3 linked regions of the Sphingobium yanoikuyae genome follow. The main gene of each other region encodes a partner of the protein of the gene in region 2 in a complex. Links are inferred from orthologs where the notes say so. Each region holds a gene or a part of one and is shown on either strand. Other genes may lie near its edges. The genes, in order: ccmC, U0025_RS13520 and ccmE.

Region 1 (10,163 bases), 690 kb from region 2 along the record:
AGGAGAAGGCGACCGACAGACCGACATAGCCGAGATAGAGCGTCGGCGGATGGAAGGCGAGGCCGGGATCCTGCAGCAACGGGTTGAGCCCCTGCCCGTCCGCCGGTGCCGGGGAAATGCGGGCGAAGGGATTGGAGGAGAAGAGCAGGAAGGCATAGAAGCCCAGGCTGATCGCCGCCTGCGCACCCAATGTTGCCATATGCGCGTCACGCTTCAACGCCCGCTCGAACAGCGCCACGGCCGCGCCGGCGACGCCCATCACCGTGACCCACAGCAGCATCGACCCTTCATGATTGCCCCAGGTTCCGGCGAACTTGTAGAGCCAGGGCTTGGCCGAATGGCTGTTGGTCGCCACCAGCAGCACCGACATGTCGGACCGCAGGAACAGGCTGATCAGCGCGACAAAGGCAGCGGCCGTCAGCACGCCCTGCAAAATAGCGACGGGTCGAACGGCGCCCAGCACCTCGCCCTTGCCGCCCGCCAGCCCCATGCCGACCAGAAACAGCTGGAGCAGCGCGAGGACCGCGGCAAACCACAGGGCGGCGAGACCGGCTTCGGCGATCATGGCGCGGCCTTCATCTCATGCGTGGTTTCATTATAGGTCATGCCGTCCAGTTCGCGCGGCATGTAGCGTTCGTCATGCTTGGCCAGCAAATTGGTCGCGACGAACCGCCCCTGCCGGTCGAAAGCGCCCTCCGCCACGACACCGCTGCCTTCCTTGAACAGGTCGGGCGCGATGCCGCTGAAGGTCGCCGGCACGGTCGCCTTGCCGTCGGTCACGTCGAAATTGATCGTTACGCCATCGGCCGCACGCTTGAGGCTGCCCTTCACCACCATGCCGCCCAGACGGATCGCCTTGCCGGGTTCCACACCCTTGGTCTTCACGTCGTTGGGCGCATAGAAATAGGCCGCCTCGTCCTTCAGCGCCGATACGGCGAGCAGCCCGGCGCCGATGATCGCCACCAGCGCCGCGAGCGCCAGGATCAGCCGTTGATGCTTGGCCTTCATGTCCGGTCAGACAGTCGTTCGGCCTGACGTTCCGCCGATCGCATCGCGCGCCAGCTGGCGATGGTGACGATCGCCGTGCCTACGGCCGTCACGGCATAGGCGGCGATCACGAAAGCCCATTGGTTCATCTCTACCCTCTTGTCAGGCGCTGCATCCGCGCCTCGACCTTATTTTGTGCCAATATTGCCCGCATCCGCATCAGCACGATCGCCGCGAACAACAAGGTGAAACCGAACAGCGTCAGGCCGAGTGGCCAGAGCAACGATCCGTCGATGCTCGATCCCCGCATCGTGATGCTGGGCCCCTGGTGCAAGCTGTTCCACCAGACCACGGAACGGTTGATGATCGGGATGTTGATCGCGCCGACCAGGCCGAAGATCGCCGTCACCGGGCTGACCCCGCCTTGCCCCTGCCGCGCCGATGCGTTGGCCAGAGCGATATAGCCGAGATAAAGGAAGAGCAGGACCAGCATGGAGGTCATGCGCCCGTCCCATTCCCACCAGGCGCCCCAGGTCGGCCGGCCCCAGATCGAACCGGTCATCAGGCAGATGGCGGTGAACAACGCGCCCGGCGCCGCGATCGCGCGTCCGGCCACGGAAGCCAGCGGATGGCGCCACACCAGTTGCATCAGCCCGGACACGGCAATGCCGGTCCAGCCAGCCATGCCCAGCCACGCGGCCGGCACATGTATATAGAGTATGCGCACCGTATCGCCCTGCAGATAATCCGCCGGCGTCAGGAACAGGCCCGAAGCGCAGCCGGCCAGCAGCAGCACGAGGCCGGGCCAGAACAGCCAGCCCGTCATCGGACGAGCGATCTTCAGGAAGCGGGCGGGATTGGCAAAACGGTGCATGAGTACAGGTTTCTTAGCGACACCCGAACGCCAACGCCAGTGGCCGTTTAGCCCATGGAAAAGCCGGCAAAACGCAGCGTTGCCACGATTGGCCACGCTTTTTTGTTACAGGCAGGCGACAAATCGACCGGGAAGGACTATATGCGCGCGAAAGGTCGCCCCAGAGGGGTGGTCAGGAACGGCAATGGACCCGCTCACACCCATGATTACGACGAATCCTTTCGACGACGACAAGTTGCGCGAAGAATGCGGCATTTTTGGCGTATCTGGCGCAGAAACCGCGTCCGCGATGGTAGCGCTCGGCCTTCACGCCCTGCAGCATCGCGGCCAGGAAGCGGCAGGCATCACCAGCTGGGACGGGCATGATTTCCATACCCATCGCGCCATGGGTCATGTCGCCGGCAATTTCGACCGCGACGAGGTGATTCGGGGCCTTCCCGGCGACACAGCCTGCGGCCATGTCCGTTACTCGACTACCGGCGAGACCTCGCTGCGCAACGTCCAGCCGCTCTATGCCGAACTCAATTCCGGCGGTTTCGCGGTTGCCCATAACGGCAATATCTCCAACGCGATGAAGGTCCGCCGCGAACTGATCCGCCGCGGCTCCATCTTCCAGTCGACCTCGGACACCGAAGTCATCATCCATCTGGTCGCTACGTCCAATTATCGCACCCTGCTCGACAAGTTCATCGACGCGCTCAAGCAGATCGAAGGCGCTTATTCGCTGATCGTGATGACCCCCGAGGGCATGATCGCCTGCCGCGATCCGCTCGGCATCCGCCCGCTGGTGATGGGCAAGCTGGGCGATTCGACCATCTTCGCTTCGGAAACCGTCGCGCTCGACGTGGTCGGCGCCGACTATGTCCGCTCGATCGATCCGGGCGAACTCGTCATCGTCACAAAGGATGGCGAAATGCGCTCGATCCGCCCGTTCGGCGAAGTGCATCCGCGTCCGTGCATCTTTGAGCATGTCTATTTCAGCCGCCCCGATTCGATCATCGACAATTCCAGCGTCTATTCGGTCCGCAAGGCGATCGGCGCGCAGCTGGCGATCGAAAATCCGGTCGAGGCCGACTATGTCATCCCGGTGCCCGACAGCGGTGTGCCGGCCGCCATCGGCTATGCGCAGGAATCGGGCATCCCGTTCGAACTGGGCATCATCCGTTCGCACTATATCGGCCGCACCTTCATCCAGCCGGGCGACAAGGTCCGCCACCTGGGCGTCAAGCTGAAGCATAATGCCAACCGCGCCCTCATCCAGGGCAAGCGCATCGTGCTGATCGACGACTCGATCGTGCGCGGCACCACCTCGCTGAAGATCGTGCAGATGATGCGCGAAGCGGGCGCCGCCGAAGTGCATATGCGCATCGCCTCGCCGCCGACCAAGCATAGCTGCTTCTATGGCGTCGATACGCCCGAGCGCACGAAGCTGCTGGCGCACAAGCTGGACATTGGCGGCATGCAGGACTTCATCCACGCCGACAGCCTGGCCTTCATCTCGATCGACGGCCTGTACAAGGCGCTGGGCGAGGCGAAGCGCGCCGACATCCGTCCGCAATATTGCGACGCCTGTTTCACCGGCGACTATCCGACCAAGCTCACCGACCAGGATGAAGCCGTGGTCGAAAACCAGTTCGAACTGCTGGCAGAACGGGTCTCCTGATCCACGGGCAAGGCCCGACCGGGCGGGGTCGCACGACCCCGCCCTTTCCTTTTCCCACGACGACACCCGGCATCGGTCGGGGCGAACGGAGAGCCGATGTCTGATACCTTGCCGCTGTTCGGAAAACTTGCGCTCGTCACCGGCGCCAGCCGGGGCATCGGCGCCGCGACGGCAGAGGCACTGGCCGCAGCCGGCGCCCATGTGATCCTGACCGCGCGCACCAGCGGCGGACTGGAAGAGGTGGAAGACCGCATTCACCAGGCCGGCGGCAGCGCCACCATCGCGCCGCTCGACCTGATCGACGGCGAAAGCATCGGCCGCCTGGCCCAGGCCATTTCGGGCCGCTGGAAGGCACTGGACATCCTTGTCCTCAACGCAGCGACGCTCGGGTCGCTGGCATCGGTTCCGGCGATTGATGCCAAGGAATTTGCCCGGCTGCTGATGCTCAACATCGCTGCGCCCCAGGCGCTGATCGCCGCCTTCGATCCGATGCTGCGGGCCAGCGCCGACGCGCGGGTGATCGCGCTGACATCCTCGGTCGGCGCCACGCCGCGCGCCTATTGGGGCGCCTATGGCGCGTCCAAGGCGGCACTCGAAACGCTGGTCGGCGCCTATGGCGAGGAGGTGAAGAACATCTCCGCCATCCGCACCCATATCGTCGATCCCGGCGCCACCCGCACCGCGATGCGCGCCCGCGCCTTCCCCGGCGAGGATCCGGCAACGCTCAAGGGGCCGGAGACGGTCGCCAGGGCCATCCATGATCTGGCGCTGAGCGATGCGCCGAACGGCCATCGCCTGCGCGTCGAGGGTTAAGCGGCCGGCTTTGCCAGCGTGACCTGGGCGACATCAATGGTCCCGCCCCGGAAACCGCCTTCGCAATACATCAGATAATAGCGCCACAAGCCGACGAAATGCTGGTCGAAACTGGCCGGCAACCGTCCCTCGTCGATCGCCCGATCGAACCGCTCGCGCCAGCGGCGCAGCGTTTCGGCATAATGACCGCCGAAATGGCGCGCGTCGCGCCATTCCAGCCCCCGCTCCTGCGCCAAGGCCCGAAAACGACTTTCGGATATCAGCATGCCGCCGGGGAAGATGTAGGTCTGGATGAAATCGGCGCCGCGCACATAATGATCGAAGATCGCATCGTCGATCAAAATATACTGGATCGCGGCGCGCCCGCCGGGCTTCAGCAGGCGCGCAACCGCATCCAGATAGTCGGGCCAATAATGCTGGCCGACCGCCTCCACCATTTCCACGCTGGCAATGGCGTCATATTGGCCCTGCGCGTCGCGATAGTCGGTCAGGTGGATCTGCGCGCCGGATCCCAGCCGATCGCGCGCATAATCAGCCTGCTCGACCGACAGGGTCAGCCCGTCATATCGGATGGCGCAGCGCTCCATCGCCTGTTCGGCGAGGCCGCCCCAGCCGCATCCGATTTCCAGCAGCGCCTGTCCGTCGCGCAGGTCCAGCCGTTCCAGCAGGGCATCTACCTTGCGCTGCTGCGCCCGTTCCAGACTTTCGATCCGATCCTCAGGATTGAGGAACAAGGCACTGGAATAATTCATATTCCTGTCCAGCCATAGGCTGTAGAAGTCATTGCCCAGATCATAATGGAAGGCGATGTTCCGACGCGAGCCGTTACGGTTGTTCCGCCGCGCCCAGTGCAGCAACCGTCCTGCCCAGCGGGCCGGCCCATGAGGCCGGGCAACGCGGCCCAGCGATACCGCATTGGCCATGAACAGCGCGAACAGCGGCACCGGATCGGCACTGCGCCACTCGCCCGCCGCCCAGGCGCGATACCAGCCCGCCGAGCCACCCATCGCCAGTCGCACCAAGGCGCGCCAGTCGACCAAGTCCACAACACAGTCGAACCCTGGCGCCCGCCCGCCCAGCAGCCGGCGCGTGCCGTCCGGCAAAGTGGCGTCCAGCGAGCCCTGCTCCAGTCCCAGGTCGATCCGATCGAGCATGCGATGGAAAAGCGGCGCGAACAGGCGCGCGCGCCATCCCGGCGTCCGGTCTGCCGGCGGTCGCCGGATCGACAATGCGGCCTTGCCGCGACGGGGGTCGACTGCATTCATCGGGCCTCTTTCTGCCCCATGCCGCGCGTCGCTGCAATCACCCCTTCATCTGGCGATAGGCCGCCAGCGCGCGCTCGCGACCCTCGCGATGGCCAATCCGCTTTTCGGGATAGGATGATGGCCTAACCCCATGAAAATCCGGATCATGGATGACGCGATCGTCCAGATGCGCCAGTTCCGGCACCCATTGGCGGATATAGTCGGCGGCATCGAACTTGTCCGACTGGGTCAGCGGCGCCATGATCCGGGTGAAGAGATTGGCATCGACGCCGCTGCCCGCCACCCACTGCCAGTTGACGCTGTTATTGGCATAATCCGCGTCGACCAGCGTGTCCCAGAACCAGCGCGCGCCATGGCGCCAGTCGATCAGCAGATGCTTGATGAGGAAACTGGCCGCGATCATCCGCACCCGATTGTGCATCCAGCCCGTCTGCCAGAGCTGGCGCATGCCGGCATCGACGATCGGATAGCCGGTTTGCCCTCGTTTCCACGCGGTCCAGTCGCCCCGCGCCTCGCGCAGATCCCGCCAGTGCATCGCATCGAAGGCCGGCTGGGCATTTTCCGATCCATAGGTCGGCAGGGCCGAGACCTGATTATGCGCGTAATCACGCCAGATCAGTTCCTTGAGATAGACGGTCGCGTCCCCCGGCGCCTGCGCCACCCGATGCCAGACCTTGGCGGGCGAAATTTCCCCGAAATGGAGATGCGGGGACAGGCGGGACGTTCCCTCCTGCGACGGCAGATCGCGCGCGACCGCATAGTCGCCGACCTCGCCCAGAAAACTGTCGAGATAGCGCTTTGCCCCTTCTTCGCCCGGTGACCAGTCGGCAGGGAAGCCGCTCGCCCAGTCCGGATCGCGCGGCAGCAGCGTCCAATCCTCCAGCCTGTCGCTAACCGGCCAGTGCGATGGCGCCGCGATCCGCTGCGGCGCTGGCTGTGGTGGCGCGGGTGGCATGTGCAGCATCACCGCGCGGAAAAAGGGCGTGTAGATGCGATAGGGCGTCCCGCCACCCGTCCGCACCGCCTCCACTGGCAATAGCAGTCCGCCGTCATGAAGCCGCAAGTCGATCTGCCTTGCGACCGCCTTTTCAGCATTGCGCCACCAGGGCTCATGATGGCGGATGGCATGCACGACCTGCGCACCACTTTCCTCGGCCACCTGCGCCAGAACATCGGCGCAGCGTCCGCGCCGCAGGATCAATCGCGAGCCCTTGGTCCCCAGTCGCTCGTCCAGGCTGGCAAGGCTGTGATGCAGCCACCAGCGCGACGCACCACCCATCGCCCATTGGCGCGGGCTTTCATCGTCAAGGATATAGAGCGGAATGACCGGGCCGGCCTGCGCGGCAGCGGCAAGCGCCGCCTGATCCGAGAGGCGCAGATCCTGGCGGAACCAGATTATGGTGGGGGATGGCATGATCGCCAAATGCCTGCCTAGTCCCCCGGTTCCAAATGAATTTTCCGCGCCCTTCCGGGAGATGACCTGCAAATCCGATGAATGTCGATTCGGCCAATGGACGCGCGCATCGCCGCCGCCTATTCTGGAACCCAATACACTAGCCATGGGTCGCCAACCGGCCATGGCTGCAGCGATGCAGGGGAAGACATGGCGTCGATGCCAGATAATGCAGAACTGAATTACCGGCCGTGCGTCGGGATCATGCTGGTCAACATGGCGGGCAAGGTCTTCGTGGGTCAGCGCCTCGATAATGTCGTGGAAGCCTGGCAGATGCCGCAGGGCGGGATCGACGAGGGCGAAGACGCCAAGGCGGCGGCGCTGCGTGAGCTGGGCGAAGAGACCGGCATCACGCCCGAACATGTCGAGATCATCGCCAAGAGCCGCGACGAGCATTTCTACGACCTGCCGCCCGAACTGATCGGCAAGCTGTGGGGCGGCAAATATCGCGGCCAGCGCCAGATCTGGTTCCTCGCCCGCTTCCTGGGCAAGGACAGCCATATCGACATCCAGACCAAGCATCCCGAGTTCCGGGAATGGAAATGGGCAGCGCCCGAAACGCTGCCGGAACTGATCGTGCCGTTCAAGCGCAAGCTTTACCGCGACATATTGCAGGAATTCCACGACTTGATCTGATGGGGGCTTAAAATCCCCGGTCGGTTCGCTATGACAGCGGGATGCGTCACTGTCTGGCTATCCTGCCCTTCCTCTTTGCCACCCAGGCGTGGGCCAATGCGCCCGCGCTGCTGCCGCCGTCCGTCCGCGAAATGCTGGAGGCGGCGATTGCCAATGGCAATGAGACGGAAATCGCGACCGTCGCCAAGATCGCCAAGCAGACCAATCCGCAATCGGCCGACCAGATCCAGCAGATGGTCAACAGCTGGAAGGAACGGACCAAGGCGACCCATGACACGGTGATTCGCGAAGCGCGCTTCACCGAATTATGGACCGGCAAGCTGGAGGCCGGCGGCTTCCGCTCGACCGGTTCGACGAGCGAAATCGGCATCAGCGCCGCGGCGCAGGTCAAGCGCGAAGGGCTGGAGTGGAGCCATAAGCTTAGCGCCACGGTCGATTATCGCCGCGCCAATGGCGTCACCTCGCGCGAACGCTACACCGCCAGCTATGAGCCGCGCTATCAGTTCGATCCGCGCGGATTCGCCTATGGCCTGACCCAGTTCGAACGCGATCCCTCGATCGGCTATGACGAGCGCTACACCGCCTCGGCCGGTATCGGTTACAAGGTGATCGTCAGCAAGCCGATCGACCTGTCGCTCGATGTTGGCCCGTCCGTCCGTCATGCCAAATATGTGATCGGGCCGCGCGAAACCAAGCTCGGCGCGCGTGCATCGATGGACCTGGCCTGGCGCCTGGCGCCCAATGTCACCTTCAAGCAGACCGCTGCAGGTTATGCGGAAACTGACGTATTTTCAGTCAATTCCCTGACACAGTTGCAAACCAAGGTGAGCACGCGCCTGTCCGCTGGCCTCTCCTATACGGTGCAGTATGAGTCGGAGACCCTGCTGTCCGCGCGCGACTTCGACACGCTCAGCCGCCTGACCCTCAGCTACGATTTCTGATCGGGGTGGAGCAGGCGCCCGCGCTCTGATAGACCTCCGGGATGAACGGCATCCACCCGCCCGTAACTGCCCCTGAAACCGCCCTGCTGGAACAGGCCGCCGCCGCGCCGATGCTGGCACAGGTCGAGGCATGGGCCAGCATCAACAGCGGATCGCGCAACCTGACCGGGCTCGCCGCCATGGCTGCCACGCTCGCCGACGCCTTTTCGGTGCTGCCGGGCGAGGTAGACTTGATCGACCCCGATCCGGTCGAAACCGTGGCGCCCGATGGGGGGATATCGGTGATCCGTCATGGTCAGCATCTTCGCCTGACCGTCCGCCCCGATGCGCCGGTCCAGCTGCTGCTGACGGGCCATATGGATACGGTCTTCCCGGCCGACCATCCATTTCAGACGCTTCGCTGGCTAGAACCCGGCGTCCTTAACGGCCCCGGCGTCGCCGACATGAAGGGCGGCATCGCCGTCATGCTCGCCGCCCTGACGGCAATCGAGCATAGCGAGGCGACCCGGACGCTCGGCTATCAAGTCGTGATCAACAGCGACGAGGAAGTCGGCAGCCCCTCCTCCGCCGCCCTGCTCCGTCAGGCCGCAGCCGGCAAGCGCGCCGCCTTCACCTATGAACCCGCCCTGCCCGATGGGACGCTGGCCGGCGCGCGGGCGGGCAGCGGCAATTTCTCGATCATCGTCACCGGCCTCAGTGCCCATGCCGGTCGCAATCCCGACGATGGCCGCAATGCCCTGCTCGCGGCCGCCGACCTTGCCCTGCGGCTGAAGGCTGGCAGCGGCAGCGGCTTTTCCTGCAATCCCGCCAAGATCGACGGCGGCAGCCCCAATAATGTCGTGCCCGACCATGCCGTGCTGCGAGTCAATTTCCGCCCGCGCACGCCGGACGATGAAATCGCAGCCCGCGCCTTGCTGGATCAGGCCATGGCCGATGTCGCCCGCGACCATGGCGTCAGCCTGCATCTCCATGGCGGCTTTGGTCGCCCACCCAAGCCCATGGATGCCAAGGCCGAGCGCCTGTTCGGCCTGGTCAGGCGCTGCGGCACGGACCTCGGCCTCGACATCGGCTGGCGCGACACCGGCGGCGTGTGCGACGGCAACAATATCGCGGCCTGCGGCGTCCCGGTGGTCGACACCATGGGCGTGCGCGGCGGCAGCATCCATAGCGATGCCGAATTTCTGATCAGCGACAGCCTGGCCGAACGCGCGCAACTGTCCGCTCTGGCGCTGCTGCGGATCGCCCAAGGACAATATTGAGAGAGAGGACCGCCTTTTGAGTTTCTACATGCGCACCGCGCGAGCGGACGACCTGCAGACCCTGTATGAAATGGCGAAGCTGACCGGCGGTGGCTTTACCAACCTGCCGCCCGATCGCGCCGCCCTGACCGCCAAGCTGGAACGCACCGAACAGGCGCTCAGCCGGCAGGATGGCGGGATCAAGGATGATCTGATCGTCTTGGTGCTGGTCAATGCGCAGACCGGCCAGGTGCGCGGCACCTGCCAGATTTTCAGCACGGTGGGGCAGAGTT
Region 2 (10,144 bases):
TGGGGTGGAGCGCCTGCTGGATATCGTAATTTCCGCAATTCCTGCCCCAACCCGTCTTCCCGAAGGGGCGTTGCGCAACTATAGGCGGGCGGCGTTTCTGGCGATCCTCGACGAGGAAGAGTCGCGCTTGCCGCATGTTGCGGATCTGATCGCCGGACTGCGGGAGGAAATCGGGTGAAGGGGCGTTTGAAGCTGTTTCCGATGATGCTGGCGCTGGTGCTCGTCACCGGCTGCAAGGGCTCGTCCGATGACAGCGCACAGGCCGCCCCGGTCAGCGCACCGCAGCAGGTGGCCGTTGCCGTGGTCCAGCCCGATCCGCCGCCGCCCGCTCCCCCGGCCGTCCTGCCCTCGCGCCCGGCGCCGATCGTCACCGTCGGCCCGCCCGGCCCGACCAATTCGCTCGACCTGCCGCCGTCGAGCAATGCGGCCCAGCCCGCCCCCTTCCCGCGCGAAGTCACCGCCTTCATGGTCGACCGCGACAGCTGCGACCATTTCCGCGGCGAGGAACCCTATGACGCGGAACGCCGCGCCTATATCGAGGAAAGCGTGGCGGAACTCTGCTCCGGCACCGACGCGAAGCTGGCCTTGCTGCGCAAGCGCTATGACAAGATGCCCGACGTCATCAGCGCGCTGAGCAGCTATGACGCCCGGATCGAGGGCGAGGAACCCTGAGACGGCTTCAGGGTGAAGCCGGCGCCTGTAGCATATCCAGCCCGCCGATCCTGACAGCGAAGACACGGCCCCGAGCGCCGGGCTGTGCGTCAGGGCCGACTTGGCCACGCGGCCCCGTCGCGCCGACATCGCCCGGATGCGCGCCATGACATGTCCCCGGCTGAGATCCGCGTGATCCTCGCGCACCACCCTGGCCACCCGGCCCTGCAGCCCCGCCGCGTCCGCCAGCCCCGCCGCCGGTCAGGATGTCTCCTGCGGTGAAGATGTCGGTCACCGCGGCCGGGCCGATGACATAGACCGCGCCGCCATCGCCACCATTGGCCCCCGCGCCGCCATTGCCCCCTGGGCCACCACGCCCGCCGTCACCCCCATCACCCGCTCCTCGTCGGCAATCCCCAAACGGTCCAGCCCTGCCATCACGCCCACCGCCGCCGTCACCGCCGGCTCCACCGCTGCCGCCCGCACCACCGGCGCCACCCGGCACACCACGAAAATCGATGTTCATGCGTACCTGACTGAGCGGGCTCCCCGTGGCCGTCGCCTCCAGCCGGCCGGCCACGATATAGAGATCGGGCACCCGTGCTGTCGCGCCCGGTCCGCCATTGGTGCCGCGTCCCCCCGGCCGTCCCGACTCACCGTCAGAGCCGCGACGATTGCCACGGGCACCGTGTGTACCGGTCTGTCCCGCCTGGCCCTTCGGTCCGGCCAGCAGCGCGGTGTTCCGCCGGATGCCTAGCAAGGACTGTGGGTCCTCGATCCGCATCCGCTTGGCGAACAGCAGCACCCAGGGATGCTGGCCGGTAAACTCGATCGTGCCATCAGGCTTGAAGATCAGTTCGTCGACCGCCAACGTCTGGCCCGGCACCTTCTCGACGCCCCGTATCTGCAGGATTTCCGACACCGAATAGGCCCGGCCGATCGCAGCGCGCACCTCCGGCGGCAGCGCGGCCAGATCGGCAGTCTCGATCGCCGCCCGCGCTTCGGCCATCGGTGCCGCCTCCTGCGCCTGCCCCGGCAGCGGCGCCATGACACCCAGCATCAACCATCCGATCCTCTTCATGACAGCCTCCGTCCACGCACCGGCCCCTGTGCCGGCGGCGCGATGAAGGCCCGGATCAGTGCCTCTTTTCAATTGGCTGGACCAGGCAAGATCATCCGCTTTGGAGCATCCTCAACGGATCATCCCGCTATCCGACCCCGCCGCATGATGACATTTCGATATCACAACAAGCACATGGACGGATGCGCACCGGCGCCAGCCCACCCATGGCCTTGCGCCTATTCGGATCAGCTTGTGGTCAGGCGGCGACCGCCAGGCAGGCTTCCCTGATGTCGCGGGCCAGTTCATCGACCCGCTCCACCTGCGCATCCCAAGCGAACATGAATCGCGCGCCGCCACCAATGAAGGTGTAGAAGCGCCAGCCACGCGCGCGCAGCGCGTCCAGCACCGGCACGGGGGCCGACAGGAACAGCGCATTGGCCTCCACCGGGAAGATCGGGCTGACATCGGGCAGGTCGGCGATCGCCGCCGCCAGCCGGCGCGCGCAATCATTGCCGTGGCGGGCGTTGCGCAGCCAGGCGCCGCTTTCCAGCAGGCCGATCCAGGGCGCCGACAGGAAGCGCATCTTCGACGCCAGCTGCCCCGCCTGCTTGCAGCGATAGTCGAAATCCTGCGCCAGCGCGCGGTCGAAGAAGAGCACCGCCTCGCCCACGGCCATGCCATTCTTGGTGCCGCCAAAGCAGAGCACGTCGACGCCCGCCTTCCAGCTGATCTCCGCCGGCTCGCACCCCAGGCTGGCGCAGGCATGGGCGAAGCGCGCGCCGTCCATGTGCAGTTTCAGCCCCAGTTCGCGGCACACGGCAGAAATCGCGCGCACTTCCTCGACCGTGTAGACAAGACCGGTCTCGGTCGGCTGGGTGATGGTGACGACGCGCGGCTTGGGGAAATGGATGTCGGAGCGGCTGGTCGCCAGTTGCCGGATCGCGTCGGGCGTCAGCTTGCCATCGACCGAGGGCGCGGCCAGCAGCTTCGACCCGTTGGAAAAGAATTCGGGCGCGCCGCATTCGTCGGTCTCGACATGGGCGGCCGCCGAACAGATGACGCTATGATAGGACTGGCACAGTGCCGCGAGCGCCAGCGAATTGGCGGCGGTGCCGTTGAAGACGAAGAAGACCTCCGCATCGCCGCCGAACAGGGTCCGGAAATTGTCCGCCGCGCGCTGCGTCCATTCATCCTCGCCATAGGCCGTCGCCGATCCGCTGTTCGCCGCGAGCATCGCGTCGAGCGCCTCGGGGCAGGCCCCGGCATAATTGTCGCTGGCAAATTGCTGTGTGGAAATGGGCACGTCATGCTTCCGTCTGCTGGTGTGTGACCAAGCATCGGATCAACGTCGTCGTGGCTGCATGTCCCGTTGGATTGCCGGTCCGGCCACATCCCCCTCTTTCGAAAGGCACCACCTTGCTCGGGGAGCAGGTTGGTGTCGGACGTTGGCCCGACTCTTGATGTTGCCGGGGCGATTATCGGCCGGGCGATGCCGCGTCAAGCGTCAGCGCAGCAGCGCCTCTATCCCCTTCGCCAGATCGATGTCTCGTTGCGACAGGCCGCCGGCATCATGGGTGGTGAGCGTGATTTCGACCCGGTTATAGACGTTCGACCATTCGGGATGATGGTCGGCCTTTTCCGCCAGCAGCGCGACCCGCGTCATGAAGCCGAAGGCGGCGACGAAGTCGGGAAAGGTGAAGCTGCGCGCGATCCCGTCCGGTTCGGCGACCGCCGTCCATTCGGGCAAATCCGCCAGCGCGATCGCCCGTTCCGTTTCGTTCAGTCTGGCAAGCATTTCTCTATCCTGCGTTATTTCTTTCGCCTATGTGACAGCCATGCCTGACACTGGTCAATCGTTCCGCTTCGCCCCTACCCCACAGGAAATCGAGACACTCGCGCTGGAGGCCCTGAGCCGCCTGCCCGAGCCCTTCCGTTCCTATCTCTCCAATGTCGTGATGCTGGTCGAGGATTTCGCCGACGCCGACATATTGAAGGAGATGGAGATTGACGATCCGTTCGGCCTGACCGGCCTCTATAGCGGCCGTCCCTTCGGGCAGGAGGCGCAGACCGGCGACCTGCCGCCGACCGTGCATCTTTTCCGCCGCCCGCTGCTCGACGAATGGGTCGAAACCGGCGTGCCGCTCGAAGCGCTCATCACCCATGTCGTGGTGCATGAGATCGGCCATCATTTCGGCCTGTCGGACATCGACATGCATGTGCTGGAGGATATGGTCGCCCCATGAGCGGCGCGGCGCTGCGCCTGTCGGGCCTGGCCTGTCTGCGCGGCGGACGCCTGCTCTTTGCCGGCGTCGACCTGGTGCTGGCGGCTGGCGGCAGCGCCTTGCTGCACGGCGCCAACGGCATCGGCAAGTCGAGCCTGCTGCGCCAGTGCGCCGGACTGCTGCCCATTTATGCCGGGACGATCGACCGCCAGGGCAGCGTCGCGCTGGCCGACGAGCGACTGGCGCTCGACATGGAATTGCCGCTCCACCGCGCACTCGGCTTCTGGGCACGGCTCGACCGAGTGGATGCGGCCGCGCTCGACCGCGCGCTCCACGCCATGGCGCTCGCCCCCTTGCGCGACGTGCCGGTGCGCATGCTGTCCACCGGCCAGCGCAAGCGCGCCATGCTCGCCCGCGTGATCGCCAGCGGCGCGGATATCTGGCTGCTCGACGAACCGGCCAATGGCCTGGACGATGCGTCGGTCGCGCTGCTTGGCGCGGCGGTGGCGGACCATCTGGCGGCCGGCGGCATCGTCGTCGCCGCCTCGCACCAACCATTGCCGCTGACCGATCCGGTGCGGATCGAGATGGCCGCCCATGTGCCGGACCCGGCGCAGGAGGCATCATGCGACTGATCGCCCTGCTCGTCGGCCGTGACCTGGGACAGGCCTGGCGCTCGGCCGGGCTGTGGCTGCCGGTCGCCTTCCTGCTGCTGGTCGCCAGCCTCTATCCCTTTGCGGTCGGCCCCGATGCCGCCCTGCTCGCCCGCACCGGTGGCGGCATGTTGTGGATCGCGGCGCTGCTCGCCAGCCTGCTGCCGGTCGACCGGCTGGTCGCGCCCGATCGCGACGCCGGCATCCTGGACCAGATCGCGCTGCGCGGCATCAGCGAGGAGATGGTGGTGATCGCCCGGCTGATCGCCCATTGGCTGGGTTTCGGCCCGCCGTTGATGATCGCCGCCCTGCCCGCCGCCGCGCTGCTGAAGCTGGACGGCGCCACGATCCTGACGCTGGAGGCCGGGCTGCTGATCGGTACGCCCGCGCTGGCCGCGCTTGGCCTGCTGGTGGCGACCCTGACCGCCGGGCTGCGCTCGTCGGGGGCTCTGGCGGGCCTGCTCGCCCTGCCGCTGGCGGTGCCGTTGCTGATCTTTGGCGCAGGCACGCTGGGCGACGGCAGCGGCGCCGCGTTCAAATTCCTCGGCGCCGCCTCGCTGCTGCTGGTCGCGATCACGCCGATCGCGGGCGGCGCAGCGATCCGCGCGGGTCGGGAATGAGGTTTGTGCAACGCGCAAGGCGTTGACATTGGCGGGCCGCAATGGTCCCATGCTGCGTCGCAACAAGCTCCGACAGCGGGCCATGCCCGCCAAGCGCGAGGTGCCCGATGCCCGATCCGACTGCCGCACCGCAAAGCCGCCTGATCGACCTGGCCCTGCAGGGTGGCGGCGCCCATGGCGCCTTCACCTGGGGCGTGCTCGACCGCCTGCTGGAGGAACCCTGGTTGCGGATCGACGGCATATCGGGCACGTCGGCCGGGGCGATGAACGCGGCCGTGCTGGCCAGCGGCTATGCCCATGGTGGCGCGCCGGGTGCCCGCCGCGCCCTCACCCGTTTCTGGAGCAAGGTGTCGGACGGGGCGATGTTCAGTCCGTTCCGCCGCAGCCCGCTCGACATAGCGCTCGGCCGCTGGACGCTCGATTATTCGCCGCTCTATGTCGGCATGGACCTGATGGCGCGGCTCTGCTCGCCCTATGATCTCAATCCGGGCGGCTTCAATCCGCTGACCGACATCCTCAACGAATGCGTCGATTTCGACCATCTCGCCGCCAGCCCGATCCGCCTGTTCATCACCGCGACCAGCGTGCGCACCGGCCAGGCCCGCGTGTTCCGCAATGCCGAGATCACCCCCGACGTGCTGCTCGCCTCCGCCTGCCTGCCCACCATGTTCCACGCGGTCGAAATCGATGGCGAGGCCTATTGGGACGGCGGCTATTCGGGCAATCCGACGCTGACGCCGCTGGTGCGCGATTGCGATTCCGACGATACCATCCTGATCCAGGTGAACCCGGTCGAGCGCGCCACCGACCTCTACGCCGCGCGCGACATTGCCAGCCGGTTGAACGAGATTTCCTTCAACGCCGTGCTGTTGCAGGAAATCCGGATGATGGCGCTGCTGCGCCAGGTCGCCGATCCCGGCCATGGCGAGGGCGAGAAATGGGCGAAGATGCGTATCCACCGCATCGCCAGCGCCGACATGCTGCAATTCGGCCATTCGTCCAAGCTGAACGCCGAATGGGCTTTCCTGTGGAAGCTCAAGAAGATCGGGCGCAAGGCGGCGGACGATTTCCTGAAGGATCATGGCCAGGCGATCGGCCGGGAATCGACGCTCGATATCGACGCGCTGCTCGCCCATGTCTGAGGCATTGAGCTTCCTCGGCATATTGGTCGCGCTCGGCGCGCTGATCGCCATGGCCTATCGCGGCTGGAGCGTGCTGTTCCTCGCCCCGGCGCTGGCGATGATCGCCGCCAGCTTTTCGGGCTATCCGATGCTGGCGAGCTGGACCCAGATATTCATGGTCGCCGCCGCCGGCTTCCTGGCCCAATTCTTCCCGCTGTTCCTGCTCGGCGCGATCTTCGCCAAGCTGATGAACGACAGCGGATCAGTGCGCACCATTGCCGATGCCATGATCGGCTGGCTGGGGTCCGGCCGCGCGATCATGGCGGTGGTGCTGGCCGGCGCGATCCTGACCTATGGCGGGGTCAGCCTGTTCGTTGCCTTCTTCGTGCTGGTGCCGATGGCGCAGGCGCTGTTCCGCGCCGGCGATATCCCCCGGCGGCTGGTGCCGGCGACCATCATCCTGGGCACATCGACCTTCACCATGACCGCCCTGCCCGGCACGCCGGCGATCCAGAATGTCATTCCCATGCCCTTCTTCGGCACCTCCATCTATGCGGCGCCGGGCCTGGGCCTGATCGCCGCGGTCATCATGCTGGCGGTGGGCCTGGGCTGGCTGCTGCGAGCACAGACGGCCGCCGCCGCCCGGCTGGAGGGCTATGACCCGAGCCTCTCCCCCGCCGCGCCGGTCGACAGCGCGCGCATGCGCGAGCATACGACGACGGCCTCCACCTTCGACCCCGCAGAGATGGACAAGGGCGCGCCCACCGACGACCGCCCCTCGCTCGCCATCGCCTTCCTGCCGATCGGGGTGATGATCGGCTGCAACCTCATCCTCTCGCTCTGGCTGTTCCCGACCTGGGACGCGCCCTTCCTGGCGGAGCCGCTGTGGGGCAGCACCAGCCTGGGCGCGGTTGCGGGCATATGGTCGGTGACGGCCGCGCTGATGATCGCGACGCTCGCCATCATCCTGTGCAACCGGGGCCGCCTCGTCAGCCTGCGCGACAGCATCGATTCGGGCGCCAACGCCGCCGTGCTGCCAATCATCAGCGTGGCGAGCCTGGTCGGCTTCGGCGCGGTGATCGCCGCGCTGCCCGCCTTCCACATGATCCGCGACTGGGTGCTGGGCATGGGCGGCGGGCCGCTGGTGTCGCTGGCGGTGGCGACCAACCTGCTCGCCGCGCTCACCGGATCGGCATCGGGCGGGCTCACCATCGCGCTGGAGGCGCTGGGGCCGACCTATATGGACATCGCCGCGCGAACCGGCACCGACCCCGCCATCATGCACCGTGTGGCGGTGATCGGGTCCGGCACGCTCGACATATTGCCGCATAATGGCGCGATCGTGACGCTGCTGGCGCTGAGCGGCGTTACCCACCGCGAATCCTATCTGGATATCGCCATGGCCGGCATCGTCAGCTCGCTTGCAGCACTGGTCGCCGTCATCCTGATCGGATCGACGATCGGCAGCTTCTGATCCCTTCGCCCCTTGGCCGGGTCGACAGGGGCGCGCGCATCGGCCATGGGCTGCGCCATGTTCGGCATTATCGCATCCCTGTTGTTCGTCCTGATCTGGTCCACCGGTTTCATCGTCGCCCGCGCGATGGTGCCCCATGGCGCGCCCGAGCTGATCCTGGCCGCGCGCCTGTGCCTGACGGCGCTGCTGCTGGGCGCGCTGGCACTGCATGGCCGCCAGCCCTGGCCGCGCGGCCGGCAATTGGGGCTGCATCTGGCGGCAGGCGCAATGCTGCATGGCCTTTACCTGACGCTCAGCTGGTGGGCGGTCAGCCATGGCATGCCGGCCGGCATCATGTCGCTGCTGGGCGCGACCCAGCCGCTGATGGTCGCGGTCGCCAGCGTCGCGATCCTGGGCGAGCGCTTGCCCGCGCGCGCCTGGAGCGGCCTTGCCATTGCCATCCTGGGCGTCGGCTGCGTGCTGATGCCGGCGATCGCCAAATCAGGTGCGGGCGCGATCACCCTGATCCCCGCCGTTGCCGGCATCGTCGCGGTGCTGGCGATGACCGGCGGCACGCTGATCCAGCGCGGCACGATCGGCGGCGATCCGATCTGGGTGTCGGGCGCGGTGCAGAATGCCGGCGGCGCACTGGTGGCGATCGCCGCCACCCTGATCGTGGGCGAATGGCGCTGGGACAATAGCCCGATGCTGTGGATCGGCCTCAGCTGGTCGGTGCTGGGCCTGTCGGCGGCCGGCCTGTCGCTGCTGGTCTGGCTGGTGCGCACCCAGGGACCGACGCGCATGTCGATGCTGCTGCTGCTGGTGCCGCCGCTCGCCGCGGTCGAGGCCTGGCTGCTGTTCGGCGAGAAGCTCGGCCCGGTGCAGATCGCCGGCTTCGCACTGGCGCTGGGCGGCGTGCTGCTCGGCCGGTCGCAGCCGAAACGGACCGAGGTGGTGGAGCCGGCCTGAACCGCCACCGCGCCGTCACAGGTTCGTCACATCCTGCAACATGGCGGTCATGATCGCGCGCTAGGGCGGGTCATGAGCAAATCCGGCCGCACCCCGCCGCTTCCCTCGATCCTGTCGCAGGCAGCGGACATGCAGATGCAGATGACCCTGCGCCAGGTCGGCTTTGGCGCGCCGTCCGCCAATGCCATGCCCCATGTGCCGCCCAAGCCCGCGCCAGCGCCGCGCGACGACAGCGCGCTCGCGCTCAAGCGGCGCGACTGGTTGTTGAACGTCATGGAACAGCAGCGCGCCCTGTCCCCCTATGCCTCCGGCCTGCTGACCGCCGACGCCCTGTCGGGCGAGGACTTCCTGCATAATTTCTATGCGCCCGGCCGCCCGGTCCTGATCAAGAGGGCGATGGAAGGCTGGCCCGCCCGCGCAAAATGGACGCCGGACTATCTGGCCGATGCCGTTGGCGCGGCGGAAATCGAATATCAGGGCGGCCGGGCACAGGCCGCCGACTATGAGCTGGCCAAGGACCGGCACAAGCGCCGCGCGCCCTTTCGCCAGTTCATCGACCTGGTGCGCGACGGCGGCAATGATGCCTATCTGACCGCCTATAACAGCGCAGCGAACGGCCCGGCCCTCGCGCCGCTGCAGGCCGACCTTGGCCATCCCGACACCTATCTGGCGCCGACGCCCGGCATGCTCTGGATAGGCGGCGCGGGCGCGTTCACCCCGCTCCATTTCGACCTCACCAACAATCTGCTGGCGCAGGTGACCGGCACCAAGCATGTCATCCTGGTGCCGCCGTCGCAAACCCATCGGCTGGCGCATAACCGCCATGTCTTCAGCGATGTCGGCGACCTGACCGATCCGGCGCGGCTGGATCAATACCCGCGCGCCCGCGACGTGCTGCGCTACGAAGTGCGCCTGACGCCGGGCGACCTGCTCTTCATCCCGATCGGCTGGTGGCATCAGGTCCGGTCGGAAAGCTTCTCGACCATGCTGACCTACACGCATTTCCACTGGCCCAATGCGGGCCATGAAAATTATCCAGCGGGTTAGAGCGTTGTCTGGAGAATGTGCTGCCGCACATTCTGCCGCACCGGCCCGCTCCCTCACCCGGCCACCCTCAAGATACTGCCGTTGGGTGGCCGGGTGGGGGAGCGGGCTGGAACCGCCTCAAAAATGCGCTCTTTCGCGCATTTTTTTTAAAATCAGCCCTCGCGCAGCCGCTCATGATGGCGGATCACCTCGTCGATGATGAAGCGCAGGAATTTCTCGGTGAAGTCGGGATCGAGATTGGCGTCGAGCGCGAGCTGGCGCAGGCGCGAAATCTGGCGTTCCTCCCGGCCCGGATCGGCCGGCGGCAGGTCGTGGGTCGCCTTATACTCGCCGACCGCCTGGGTG
Region 3 (10,094 bases), 690 kb from region 2 along the record:
GCTGGTGATGCCTGCCGCTTCCTGGCCGCGATGCTGCAGGGCGTGAAGGCCGAGCGCTACCATCGCGGACGCGGTTTCTGCGCCAGATACGCCAAAAATGCCGCATTCTTCGCGCAACTTGTCGTCGTCGAAAGGATTCGTCGTAATCATGGGTGTGAGCGGGTCCATTGCCGTTCCTGACCACCCCTCTGGGGCGACCTTTCGCGCGCATATAGTCCTTCCCGGTCGATTTGTCGCCTGCCTGTAACAAAAAAGCGTGGCCAATCGTGGCAACGCTGCGTTTTGCCGGCTTTTCCATGGGCTAAACGGCCACTGGCGTTGGCGTTCGGGTGTCGCTAAGAAACCTGTACTCATGCACCGTTTTGCCAATCCCGCCCGCTTCCTGAAGATCGCTCGTCCGATGACGGGCTGGCTGTTCTGGCCCGGCCTCGTGCTGCTGCTGGCCGGCTGCGCTTCGGGCCTGTTCCTGACGCCGGCGGATTATCTGCAGGGCGATACGGTGCGCATACTCTATATACATGTGCCGGCCGCGTGGCTGGGCATGGCTGGCTGGACCGGCATTGCCGTGTCCGGGCTGATGCAACTGGTGTGGCGCCATCCGCTGGCTTCCGTGGCCGGACGCGCGATCGCGGCGCCGGGCGCGTTGTTCACCGCCATCTGCCTGATGACCGGTTCGATCTGGGGCCGGCCGACCTGGGGCGCCTGGTGGGAATGGGACGGGCGCATGACCTCCATGCTGGTCCTGCTCTTCCTTTATCTCGGCTATATCGCTCTGGCCAACGCATCGGCGCGGCAGGGGCAAGGCGGGGTCAGCCCGGTGACGGCGATCTTCGGCCTGGTCGGCGCGATCAACATCCCGATCATCAACCGTTCCGTGGTCTGGTGGAACAGCTTGCACCAGGGGCCCAGCATCACGATGCGGGGATCGAGCATCGACGGATCGTTGCTCTGGCCACTCGGCCTGACGCTGTTCGGTTTCACCTTGTTGTTCGCGGCGATCGTGCTGATGCGGATGCGGGCAATATTGGCACAAAATAAGGTCGAGGCGCGGATGCAGCGCCTGACAAGAGGGTAGAGATGAACCAATGGGCTTTCGTGATCGCCGCCTATGCCGTGACGGCCGTAGGCACGGCGATCGTCACCATCGCCAGCTGGCGCGCGATGCGATCGGCGGAACGTCAGGCCGAACGACTGTCTGACCGGACATGAAGGCCAAGCATCAACGGCTGATCCTGGCGCTCGCGGCGCTGGTGGCGATCATCGGCGCCGGGCTGCTCGCCGTATCGGCGCTGAAGGACGAGGCGGCCTATTTCTATGCGCCCAACGACGTGAAGACCAAGGGTGTGGAACCCGGCAAGGCGATCCGTCTGGGCGGCATGGTGGTGAAGGGCAGCCTCAAGCGTGCGGCCGATGGCGTAACGATCAATTTCGACGTGACCGACGGCAAGGCGACCGTGCCGGCGACCTTCAGCGGCATCGCGCCCGACCTGTTCAAGGAAGGCAGCGGTGTCGTGGCGGAGGGCGCTTTCGACCGGCAGGGGCGGTTCGTCGCGACCAATTTGCTGGCCAAGCATGACGAACGCTACATGCCGCGCGAACTGGACGGCATGACCTATAATGAAACCACGCATGAGATGAAGGCCGCGCCATGATCGCCGAAGCCGGTCTCGCCGCCCTGTGGTTTGCCGCGGTCCTCGCGCTGCTCCAGCTGTTTCTGGTCGGCATGGGGCTGGCGGGCGGCAAGGGCGAGGTGCTGGGCGCCGTTCGACCCGTCGCTATTTTGCAGGGCGTGCTGACGGCCGCTGCCTTTGTCGCGCTGATCAGCCTGTTCCTGCGGTCCGACATGTCGGTGCTGCTGGTGGCGACCAACAGCCATTCGGCCAAGCCCTGGCTCTACAAGTTCGCCGGAACCTGGGGCAATCATGAAGGGTCGATGCTGCTGTGGGTCACGGTGATGGGCGTCGCCGGCGCGGCCGTGGCGCTGTTCGAGCGGGCGTTGAAGCGTGACGCGCATATGGCAACATTGGGTGCGCAGGCGGCGATCAGCCTGGGCTTCTATGCCTTCCTGCTCTTCTCCTCCAATCCCTTCGCCCGCATTTCCCCGGCACCGGCGGACGGGCAGGGGCTCAACCCGTTGCTGCAGGATCCCGGCCTCGCCTTCCATCCGCCGACGCTCTATCTCGGCTATGTCGGTCTGTCGGTCGCCTTCTCCTTCGCGGTCGGGGCCTTGCTGACGCGGCAGGTGGATGCGGCGTTCGCACGCGCCATGCGGCCCTGGGTGCTGGCCGCCTGGGTGATGCTGACGCTTGGCATCACGGCGGGCAGCTATTGGGCCTATTATGAGCTGGGCTGGGGCGGCTGGTGGTTCTGGGATCCGGTCGAAAATGCGTCGCTGATGCCCTGGCTGGCGGCGACCGCACTGCTGCACAGCGTGACCGTGCTCGCGACCCGCGACGCGCTGCGCGCCTGGACGGTGATGCTGGCCGTCGTCGCCTTCTCCATGTCGATGGTCGGCACTTTCCTGGTCCGGTCGGGCATATTGACCAGCGTCCATGCCTTCGCCGTCGATCCCGAGCGTGGCAGCTTCATCCTGGCCTTGCTGGCACTCTATATTGGCGGAGCCTTGGCCCTGTTCGGCTGGCGGATCGGCACGGTGCGCGAGGGCGCGCCGTTCGAACTGGTCAGCCGCGAAACCTTCCTGGTGGTCAACAACCTGTTACTCTCGGTGATCCTCGGGCTGGTGCTGATCGGCACGCTTTACCCGCTGATGACCGAAGCATTCGGGCACAAGGTGTCGGTTGGCGCGCCCTATTTCGATCGCATTGCCGGGCCGATCGCGCTCATCCTGCTGATCGTGATGGCGGCGGGGCCGCTCACCCGCTGGCGCCGGGATCAGGCACGCGCCGTGGCCGGGCGGATGCTCATTCCGGCGGCGGTCGCACTGGCGGCCGTGGTGCTGGTCGGTGCGCTGGCCTGGGGGCGGATCGGCCTGTTGCCCTATTGCGGGCTGGTGGTGGCGCTGGCCGTCGGCGTAGGATCGCTCGCGCCGCTGTGGAAGCGCAACCTGCGCCGCACGCCGCTCTTCACCTATGGCATGGTGATCGCCCATCTGGGCTGTGCCGTCAGCCTGGCGGGCATGGCCTGCGATTCGGCGTTCACGGTCGAGAAGCTGGTGGCAGTCCGACCGGGCGACAGCATCGAGACGGCCGGCTGGACGCTGCGCTTCCAGCGTATCCTGCCACTTGCCGGCGACAATTGGACGGCTTTGCAGGCGGACGTCATTGCGGAGCGCAGCGGCCGGGCGGTGGTGATCCATCCGCAGTCGCGCTTCTTCGCCTCGCCGCCGACGACCACGACCGAGGCGGCCCTGCTGACCCGGTGGAATGGCCAGCTCTATGTCGTGCTGGGGCAGGAAGCCGATGCCGGCCGCTGGCAGATGCGGATCTGGTGGAAGCCGTTCGTGACGCTGATCTGGCTGGGCGGCATCATGATCGCGCTGGGCGGTCTGCTGGCGCTGGTCGGGCGAGAGCGGCGCGGCTGGCTGATGAAATGGCGGGCGCGGAGGGTAATGGCATGAGGAAGCTGCTAATCTGGCTACCGCTTGTCCTGTTCCTCGGCTTCTTCGCGCTGTTCGCCACCGGCCTGTTCAAGCCGGATGACCGTGTCATCACCTCCAAGCTGATCGGCCAGGCTTTGCCGGCCTTCACCCTGCCGGCTGCCGCCAGCGATCGGCCGGCGCTTGCCAGCACGCAACTGGCGGATGGCAAGCCGCGTTTGCTCAATATCTTTGCCAGCTGGTGTATTCCCTGCGCGGCGGAGGCGCCGCAACTGATGGCGCTCAAGCAGGCTGGGGTGGAAATCGATGCGATTGCAATCCGTGATGCCCGGCCCGATGTCGACGCCTTCCTGGCGCGCAACGGCAATCCCTATGGCCGGATCGGCCTGGATGCGCGCAGTGGCGTGCAGATCGCGCTGGGCTCGTCGGGCGTGCCGGAAACCTTCGTGATCGATGGCAAGGGCAGGATTGCCTATCAGCATATTGGCGACATCCGCGCCGATGACGTGCCGATGCTGCTGCAACGGCTGAAGGACGCGCAATGATGCGGGGGCTGCTTTCTCTTCTCCTGTTGATGCTGACAGCGCCGGTTCAGGCGCAGACCGCTCTGCCGCCCGCGCCCTATGCCGACCGGCAGCTTGATGACCCGGTGCTGGAGCGCAAGGCGAAGGCGCTGATGGAAACCATCCGCTGCCTTACCTGCCAGAGCCAGTCGATCGCCGATTCGAACGCCAGCATGGCGGGCGACATGCGCTCCGAGATACGCGAGCGGATCAGGGCGGGGGAGGAGCCGGAGCATATCAGGCGCTGGCTGATCGAGCGCTATGGCGACTGGGTGAGCTATGAGCCGACGACCGCGCCGATCCTCTGGCCGCTCTGGGCGGCGCCGATCGTGTTGCTTGCATTAGGGCTGTTGTTGATGCGCGGACGGATCAAGCGGAGGCCGCGGGCATGACGGGCTGGATCATCGCTTTCGGCATCGCCATCCTCGCCATGGCGGCGCTCTGCTTCATCGGGCGTATCCCGCGCGTGACGCGGGAGATCGTTGCCGCCGCTCTTCTGGTCGGCCTCGCGGGCTATGCCTGGCAGGGGCATCCCGGCCTTGCTGGCGCGCCGCGTCAGGTCGCGGCCGAGAAGGAAGCGCAGTTCGATGAGAAACTGGCGGAGCGACGCCGCAGTCTGGCGGAGCGCTATGGCCCGGCTGGCCAATGGCTGATCATGTCGGATTCCTACGGGCGGCGCGGCCTGACCAAGGAGGCGGCCAATATCCTGCTCTCCGGCCTCAAGCAGACGCCGGAAGACGCCAATCTGTGGCTGGGCATGGGCAATGCGCTGGTCGCGCATGCCGATGGCGTGGTCGCGCCAGCGGCGGACTATGCCTATCGCCAGGCGTTGCGGCTGGACCCGGAAGGGCCGGCGCCACGCTATTTCTATGGGCTTGCTTTGGCGCAAGCCGGGCAGTTGGACGCCGCGCGCAAACAATGGTTGCCGCTGGCGCAATCGGCGCCCGAAGGCAGCAAGATCAAGGCGGAACTGCAGGCCAATATCGCGCGTATCGATGCTATGCTGGCGATGGATGCGGCTTCGCGATGATCCGCATCGGGGCGATCATTGCGTGAACCCTGTGCCCATGGTAGGGGCCGGCGGTTTGCTGGGCTCCGTCCTTGGAATGAGAATTGCCCTGGCAAGGGTTGCGACATGATATTGATGATCGGGCATTTCCTTCATGGCTGATGACAGCGCGGTCGCCGTCCCCGAAGACGGCGAGCAGGAAGGGCATGGCCATGCCCGCCAGAAAGCCACGGCCAAGCTGGTCGTCGGCGCGATCGGCATCGTCTTCGGCGATATCGGCACCAGCCCGCTCTACGCCTTCCGCGAAACCTTTGCGGGGCACCATCATCTCGACCTCGATCCCGACCATATATTGGGCGTCATCAGCCTGATGTTCTGGTCGATGATGCTGGTCGTGACGCTCAAATATGTCAGCATCATCATGCGCGCCGACAACAAGGGCGAAGGCGGCAGCCTGGCCCTGCTGGCGCTGATCAACGGCCAGACCAAGACACAGCGCTGGTCGCGCGGCATCGTGCTGCTGGGCGTGTTCGCGACCGCCCTCTTCTACGGCGATTCGATGATCACGCCGGCGGTTTCCGTGCTGTCGGCGGTGGAAGGTCTGGCGGTCTACAACGCCAACCTGGCACCGGCGATCCTGCCGGTTGCGGTGCTGATCCTGCTCGGCCTGTTCTGGATCCAGGGTCTGGGGACCAACAAAGTCGCGACCCTGTTCGGCCCGATCATGCTGATCTATTTCGTGACGATCGCGTCGCTCGGCGTGCTCAGCATCGTCAAGACGCCGGGCATTCTCTACGCCTTCAATCCCTATTGGGCGGTCATGTTCTTCGCCACCGATCCGCTGCCCGCCTTCCTGGCGCTGGGCTCGGTCGTGCTGGCGGTGACGGGCGCCGAAGCGCTCTATGCCGATATGGGCCATTTCGGCCGCAGCCCGATCCGCGTGTCCTGGCTGATCTTCGTGCTGCCGGCGCTGATGCTCAACTATATGGGGCAGGGCGCGCTGCTCTTCCGGGAGGGCGCCGCGGCGCTGCACAGCCCCTTCTACAATCTCGCGCCGCAATGGATGCAGCTGCCGCTGATCGGCCTTGCCACGCTGGCGGCGATCATCGCGTCGCAGGCGGTGATATCCGGTGCCTTCTCGGTCACGCAGCAGGCGATCCAGCTCGGCTTCATGCCGCGTCTGCGGATCGAGCATACCAGCGCCTCGACGGCCGGCCAGATCTACATTCCCCTGATCAACTGGGGACTGATGGTGATGGTCATCCTGCTTGTGCTGGTGTTCAAGACCTCGTCCAACCTGACCGCAGCCTATGGCATTGCCGTCACCGGTGCGATGTTCATCGACAATGTGCTGCTGACCGTGGTGCTGTACCGCTTGTGGCACTGGAAATGGTATTATGCCGCGCCGCTGCTTGCCGTCTTCTACCTGGTCGATGGCGCCTATCTGGCGGCCAATCTGACCAAGGTACCCGACGGCGGCTGGTTCCCGCTGCTGATCGGCTTCGTCGTCTTCACCTTGCTCACCACCTGGTCGCGCGGGCGCCGGCTGGTGCAGGAACGGCTGCGCGAGGCAGCGATGCCGATCCCGGTATTCGTGGCTTCGGCCGCTAACAGTGCGGTGCGCGTGCCGGGCACCGCTGTCTTCATGACCTCGACGCCCGATGGCGTGCCGCATGCGCTGCTGCATAATCTCAAGCACAACAAGGTGCTGCATGAGCGGGTGATCCTGCTGACCGTCAAGATCAAGGATGTGCCGGTGGTCGAGGATGACGGCCGCTGCAAGCTGGAGGATCTGGGGCGCGGCTTCTTCCGTCTGGTGCTGCAATATGGCTTCATGCAGGAGCCGGATGTTCCGGCCGCGCTCAAGAATGTGACCGGCTGCGGCCAGGCGTTCAAGATGATGGACACCAGCTTCTTCCTGGCGCGCCAGACGCTGCTGCCTTCGGCCAATCCCGGTATGCCGCTGTGGCGCGAGAAGATCTTCGCCTGGATGCTCCGCAACGCGGAAAGCGCGATGGAGTTCTTCCGCCTGCCGACCAACCGCGTGGTTGAACTGGGCAGCCAGGTCGAGATTTGATCGACCTCTAGAAGAGCCGCATCTGCGCGCCCTCGGGCGGCCTGAACAGGTCGGTGCGGACGCTGATTCGCGCCTGCCCCAGATTGGCCTTGCGCCGTGCCTTGATGAAGCGGGTGCGGGTCAGGTCGGCCCAGACGCCCTGGCCGCGCATCCGGCTGCCGAAATCGGGATCATTGTCGCGGCCGCCGCGAATGTCGCGGATCATCGCCATTACCTTGGCGGCGCGATCGGGATAATGGGTTTCCAGCCAGGCGCGGAACAGCGGCGCGACCTCATGCGGCAGGCGGACGAGGATGTAGTTGACGTCCTGCGCGCCGGCCATGGCAAGTCGCGCCACCACCTGTTCGATCTCATGATCGTTGATCGCCGGGATGATCGGGGACATGTTGGCCGATACCGGCACGCCGGCTTCGGCCAGGCGATTGATCGCGGCGATCCGTCGTTCGGGATGGGGCGCGCGCGGCTCCAGCGTGCGCGCGACCTTGGGATCGAGCGAGGTTACCGAAATCATCACCGCGACCAGATTGTCGCGCGCCAGATCGGCCAGCAGGTCGATGTCGCGCAGGATGCGGTCGGACTTGGTGGTGATGAACACCGGATGGCGGCATTCCACCATCACCTCCAGCAATTGGCGCGTGACCTCCCAATCCTTCTCGATCGGCTGATAGGGGTCGGTATTCGTGCCCATGGCGATCGGTGAGACGCTGTAGTTCCGGTGCGACAATTCCTTGCGCAGCAATGTCGCTGCATCCGGCTTGGCGAACAGGCGCGTCTCGAAATCCAGTCCCGGCGACAGGTCATGATAGGCGTGGGTCGGCCGGGCAAAGCAATAGATGCAGCCATGCTCGCAGCCGGCATAGGCGTTGATCGACTGGGAGAAGGCGATGTCGGGCGACGCGTTGCGCGAGATGATCGTGCGGGGCGTGATCAGCGAAACGCTGGTGCGTAGCTTCTGGGCCGGTCCGTCGATTGCCTGCGCGGCGTCGAGCCAGTCGCCGTCCGCCTCGCGCGCGGCCAGGTTGAACCGGCTGCTTGCCTGGTTGTGCGTTGCGCCGCGTCCGGGGATGTTTGCCATCTGGGAATAAGAACATATCATGAACTTATTGACAAGGTCGCTTCCGACGCGTCATGGCTGCCCCCTTGAAAGCAGGGGGAAATATCATGCGTGCCTGGTGGCTTGTTCCGGCTCTGATGATGATGGCAGGCGCGGCCGATGCCGCGACGCCGACGACGGATTGTGCCGCAAATATGGTCTGCGCCAGCCGGCCACAGTCGGTGGTCGATGCGCTACAGGCGGCGGGCTACAAGGCGGCGCTGACCAAGAGCAAGTCGACCGGTAACCCGATGATCGAGAGCGCTGCCAGCGGCTATAATTTCACCATCTATTTCTATGGCTGCGAAGAAATGAAGGACTGCAACTCGTTGCAGTTCGGTATCAATTTCGCGGATGATGGCGGCAACACGGTCGAGCTGGCGAACAAGTGGAACCAGTCCAAGCGCTTCATCCAGATGTCGCTGGCCGACGACAAGACGCTGGACGTGTCTTATGATGTCAGCACGATCGGCGGTCTCAATCAGGAGAATTTTGCCGATGTGGTCGACTGGTGGTCAGTGATGCTCGGCGAACTCAGCAAATTCTTCAAGGAGAACCCGGCGCCCACGCTCAAGAAGTGAAGGGGAGCGGGCTGGAGCCGTAACGAAAAATCGCCCTTTTGCGATTTTTCAAACAGGCGTTTAGCGCTCGGTGAGGCGCGGCATCAGCTCGACGAAATTGCAGGGGCGGAACCGGCTGTCGAGTTGGCTGGCGAGAATGCCGTCCCATGCATCCCGCACCGCGCCGGTCGAGCCGGGCAGGGCGAAGATATAGGTGCCGCGCGCGACGCAGGCGGTGGCGCGCGACTGGATGGTCGATGTGCCGATCGACTGATAGCTGAGCCACCGGAACAGTTCGCCGAAACCGGGAATTTCCTTGTCCTGCACCTGGGCCAGTGCTTCGGGTGTGACATCCCGGCCGGTGACGCCGGTGCCACCAGTAGTCAGGATAACATCGACCTGCGGATCGTCGATCCAGGCGTGAAGGCGCGCGACGATGGCGCTGCGATCATCGGTGACGATCAGTCGGTCGGCCAGGACATGGCCCGCGCCGGTCAGGCGATCGACCAGCGTGTCGCCGGACCGGTCGTCGGCCAAGGTACGGGTGTCGGAAACGGTCAGGACGGCAATGCGGACGGGCAGGAAGGTCCGGCCCTCGTCGATCGGCATCAATCCGATCCGCCGGCAATCATCGCCCGGCCATCGGCCTTGCTGAGACGCACCAGCTTGACGCCCTTGGCATTGGGGAAGGTTGGCCACATGCCCTGCGCCATACCGGTCAGGCAATCCGCCTCGCCCTTTGCCTGGATCTGGTACATCCAATAGTTGCGCATGACGATGTTCACATAGGCGCGGGTTTCATAATAGGGCAGGGATTCGATGAAGAGCAGGGGATCGCCCTTGTCCTTCACCTCGCTGTTCCAGCGTTCGACCGGCAGCGGGCCGGCATTATAGGCGGCCATCACCTTGGGCAGCAGGCCGCCGGTTGCGCTCATGTCGCGGAGCGATTCCAGATAGCGCTGGCCATATTCCATGTTGGTGGACGGCACGAACAATTGCGATGCGTTGGAAAGGCCGACATCGCCGGCGGTTCCGGGGCGCACCTGCATCAGGCCGCGGGCGCCGGCGCTGGAGACGACGTCCGAACGGAAGCCGGATTCCTGCAGCGTATGGGCGTAGATCAGCGACGGGTCGACACGCCAGCCGCCGTCCGGCCGCCAGGCCGGCGCCGGGAAGCGGGCGAAGCTGTCGGGCTGCTTGCCGGCCGGGCCATTATGGGCGAGCCAGAGCTGGGTT

The links.
Region 1: the proteins of U0025_RS13520 (region 2) and ccmC are in contact, whole or in part, in a solved structure (PDB 8CE8), measured with the Escherichia coli proteins. The link is inferred for Sphingobium yanoikuyae from one-to-one orthologs.
Region 3: the proteins of U0025_RS13520 (region 2) and ccmE are in contact, whole or in part, in a solved structure (PDB 8CE8), measured with the Escherichia coli proteins. The link is inferred for Sphingobium yanoikuyae from one-to-one orthologs.

Annotation. Positions count from the first base shown.
Region 1 is NZ_CP139979.1:2,243,376-2,253,538, forward strand. What follows is about bases 1-2,997. They hold ccmC (heme ABC transporter permease CcmC), read right to left. Parts: upstream 1,862-2,997; coding sequence 1,139-1,861; downstream 1-1,138. Other genes in these bases: U0025_RS10265 (heme lyase CcmF/NrfE family subunit), read right to left, coding at 1-565; ccmE (cytochrome c maturation protein CcmE), read right to left, coding at 562-1,008; ccmD (heme exporter protein CcmD), read right to left, coding at 1,005-1,136; purF (amidophosphoribosyltransferase), read left to right, coding at 2,064-2,997. In the rest of the region: more of purF, read left to right, coding at 2,998-3,524; U0025_RS10290 (SDR family NAD(P)-dependent oxidoreductase), read left to right, coding at 3,621-4,337; U0025_RS10295 (SAM-dependent methyltransferase), read right to left, coding at 4,334-5,602; U0025_RS10300 (cryptochrome/photolyase family protein), read right to left, coding at 5,640-7,016; U0025_RS10305 (RNA pyrophosphohydrolase), read left to right, coding at 7,206-7,691; U0025_RS10310 (DUF481 domain-containing protein), read left to right, coding at 7,733-8,632; U0025_RS10315 (hydrolase), read left to right, coding at 8,674-9,891; U0025_RS10320 (arginine N-succinyltransferase), read left to right, coding at 9,908-10,163. UniProt on the Escherichia coli protein: Required for the export of heme to the periplasm for the biogenesis of c-type cytochromes.
Region 2 is NZ_CP139979.1:2,926,172-2,936,315, forward strand. What follows is about bases 3,408-6,385. They hold U0025_RS13520 (heme exporter protein CcmB), read left to right. Parts: upstream 3,408-4,561; coding sequence 4,562-5,209; downstream 5,210-6,385. Other genes in these bases: U0025_RS13505 (4a-hydroxytetrahydrobiopterin dehydratase), read right to left, coding at 3,408-3,509; U0025_RS13510 (metallopeptidase family protein), read left to right, coding at 3,550-3,957; ccmA (heme ABC exporter ATP-binding protein CcmA), read left to right, coding at 3,954-4,571; U0025_RS13525 (patatin-like phospholipase family protein), read left to right, coding at 5,317-6,351; U0025_RS13530 (GntP family permease), read left to right, coding at 6,344-6,385. Also shown: U0025_RS13485 (patatin-like protein), read left to right, coding at 1-178; U0025_RS13490 (hypothetical protein), read left to right, coding at 175-672; U0025_RS13495 (hypothetical protein), read right to left, coding at 680-1,732; U0025_RS13500 (threonine aldolase family protein), read right to left, coding at 1,971-3,017; more of U0025_RS13505, read right to left, coding at 3,219-3,407; more of U0025_RS13530, read left to right, coding at 6,386-7,804; U0025_RS13535 (DMT family transporter), read left to right, coding at 7,850-8,752; U0025_RS13540 (cupin-like domain-containing protein), read left to right, coding at 8,825-9,799; U0025_RS13545 (chorismate mutase), read right to left, coding at 9,952-10,144. UniProt on the Escherichia coli protein: Required for the export of heme to the periplasm for the biogenesis of c-type cytochromes.
Region 3 is NZ_CP139979.1:2,235,495-2,245,588, reverse strand. Bases 1-2,928 are described here. They hold ccmE (cytochrome c maturation protein CcmE), read left to right. Parts: upstream 1-1,205; coding sequence 1,206-1,652; downstream 1,653-2,928. Other genes in these bases: U0025_RS10265 (heme lyase CcmF/NrfE family subunit), read left to right, coding at 1,649-2,928; ccmD (heme exporter protein CcmD), read left to right, coding at 1,078-1,209; ccmC (heme ABC transporter permease CcmC), read left to right, coding at 353-1,075; purF (amidophosphoribosyltransferase), read right to left, coding at 1-150. Outside these bases: more of U0025_RS10265, read left to right, coding at 2,929-3,577; U0025_RS10260 (redoxin family protein), read left to right, coding at 3,574-4,101; U0025_RS10255 (cytochrome c-type biogenesis protein), read left to right, coding at 4,101-4,511; U0025_RS10250 (tetratricopeptide repeat protein), read left to right, coding at 4,508-5,149; U0025_RS10245 (potassium transporter Kup), read left to right, coding at 5,283-7,205; U0025_RS10240 (PA0069 family radical SAM protein), read right to left, coding at 7,213-8,280; U0025_RS10235 (YbjN domain-containing protein), read left to right, coding at 8,367-8,879; moaB (molybdenum cofactor biosynthesis protein B), read right to left, coding at 8,940-9,467; U0025_RS10225 (lytic transglycosylase domain-containing protein), read right to left, coding at 9,467-10,094. UniProt on the Escherichia coli protein: Heme chaperone required for the biogenesis of c-type cytochromes. Transiently binds heme delivered by CcmC and transfers the heme to apo-cytochromes in a process facilitated by CcmF and CcmH.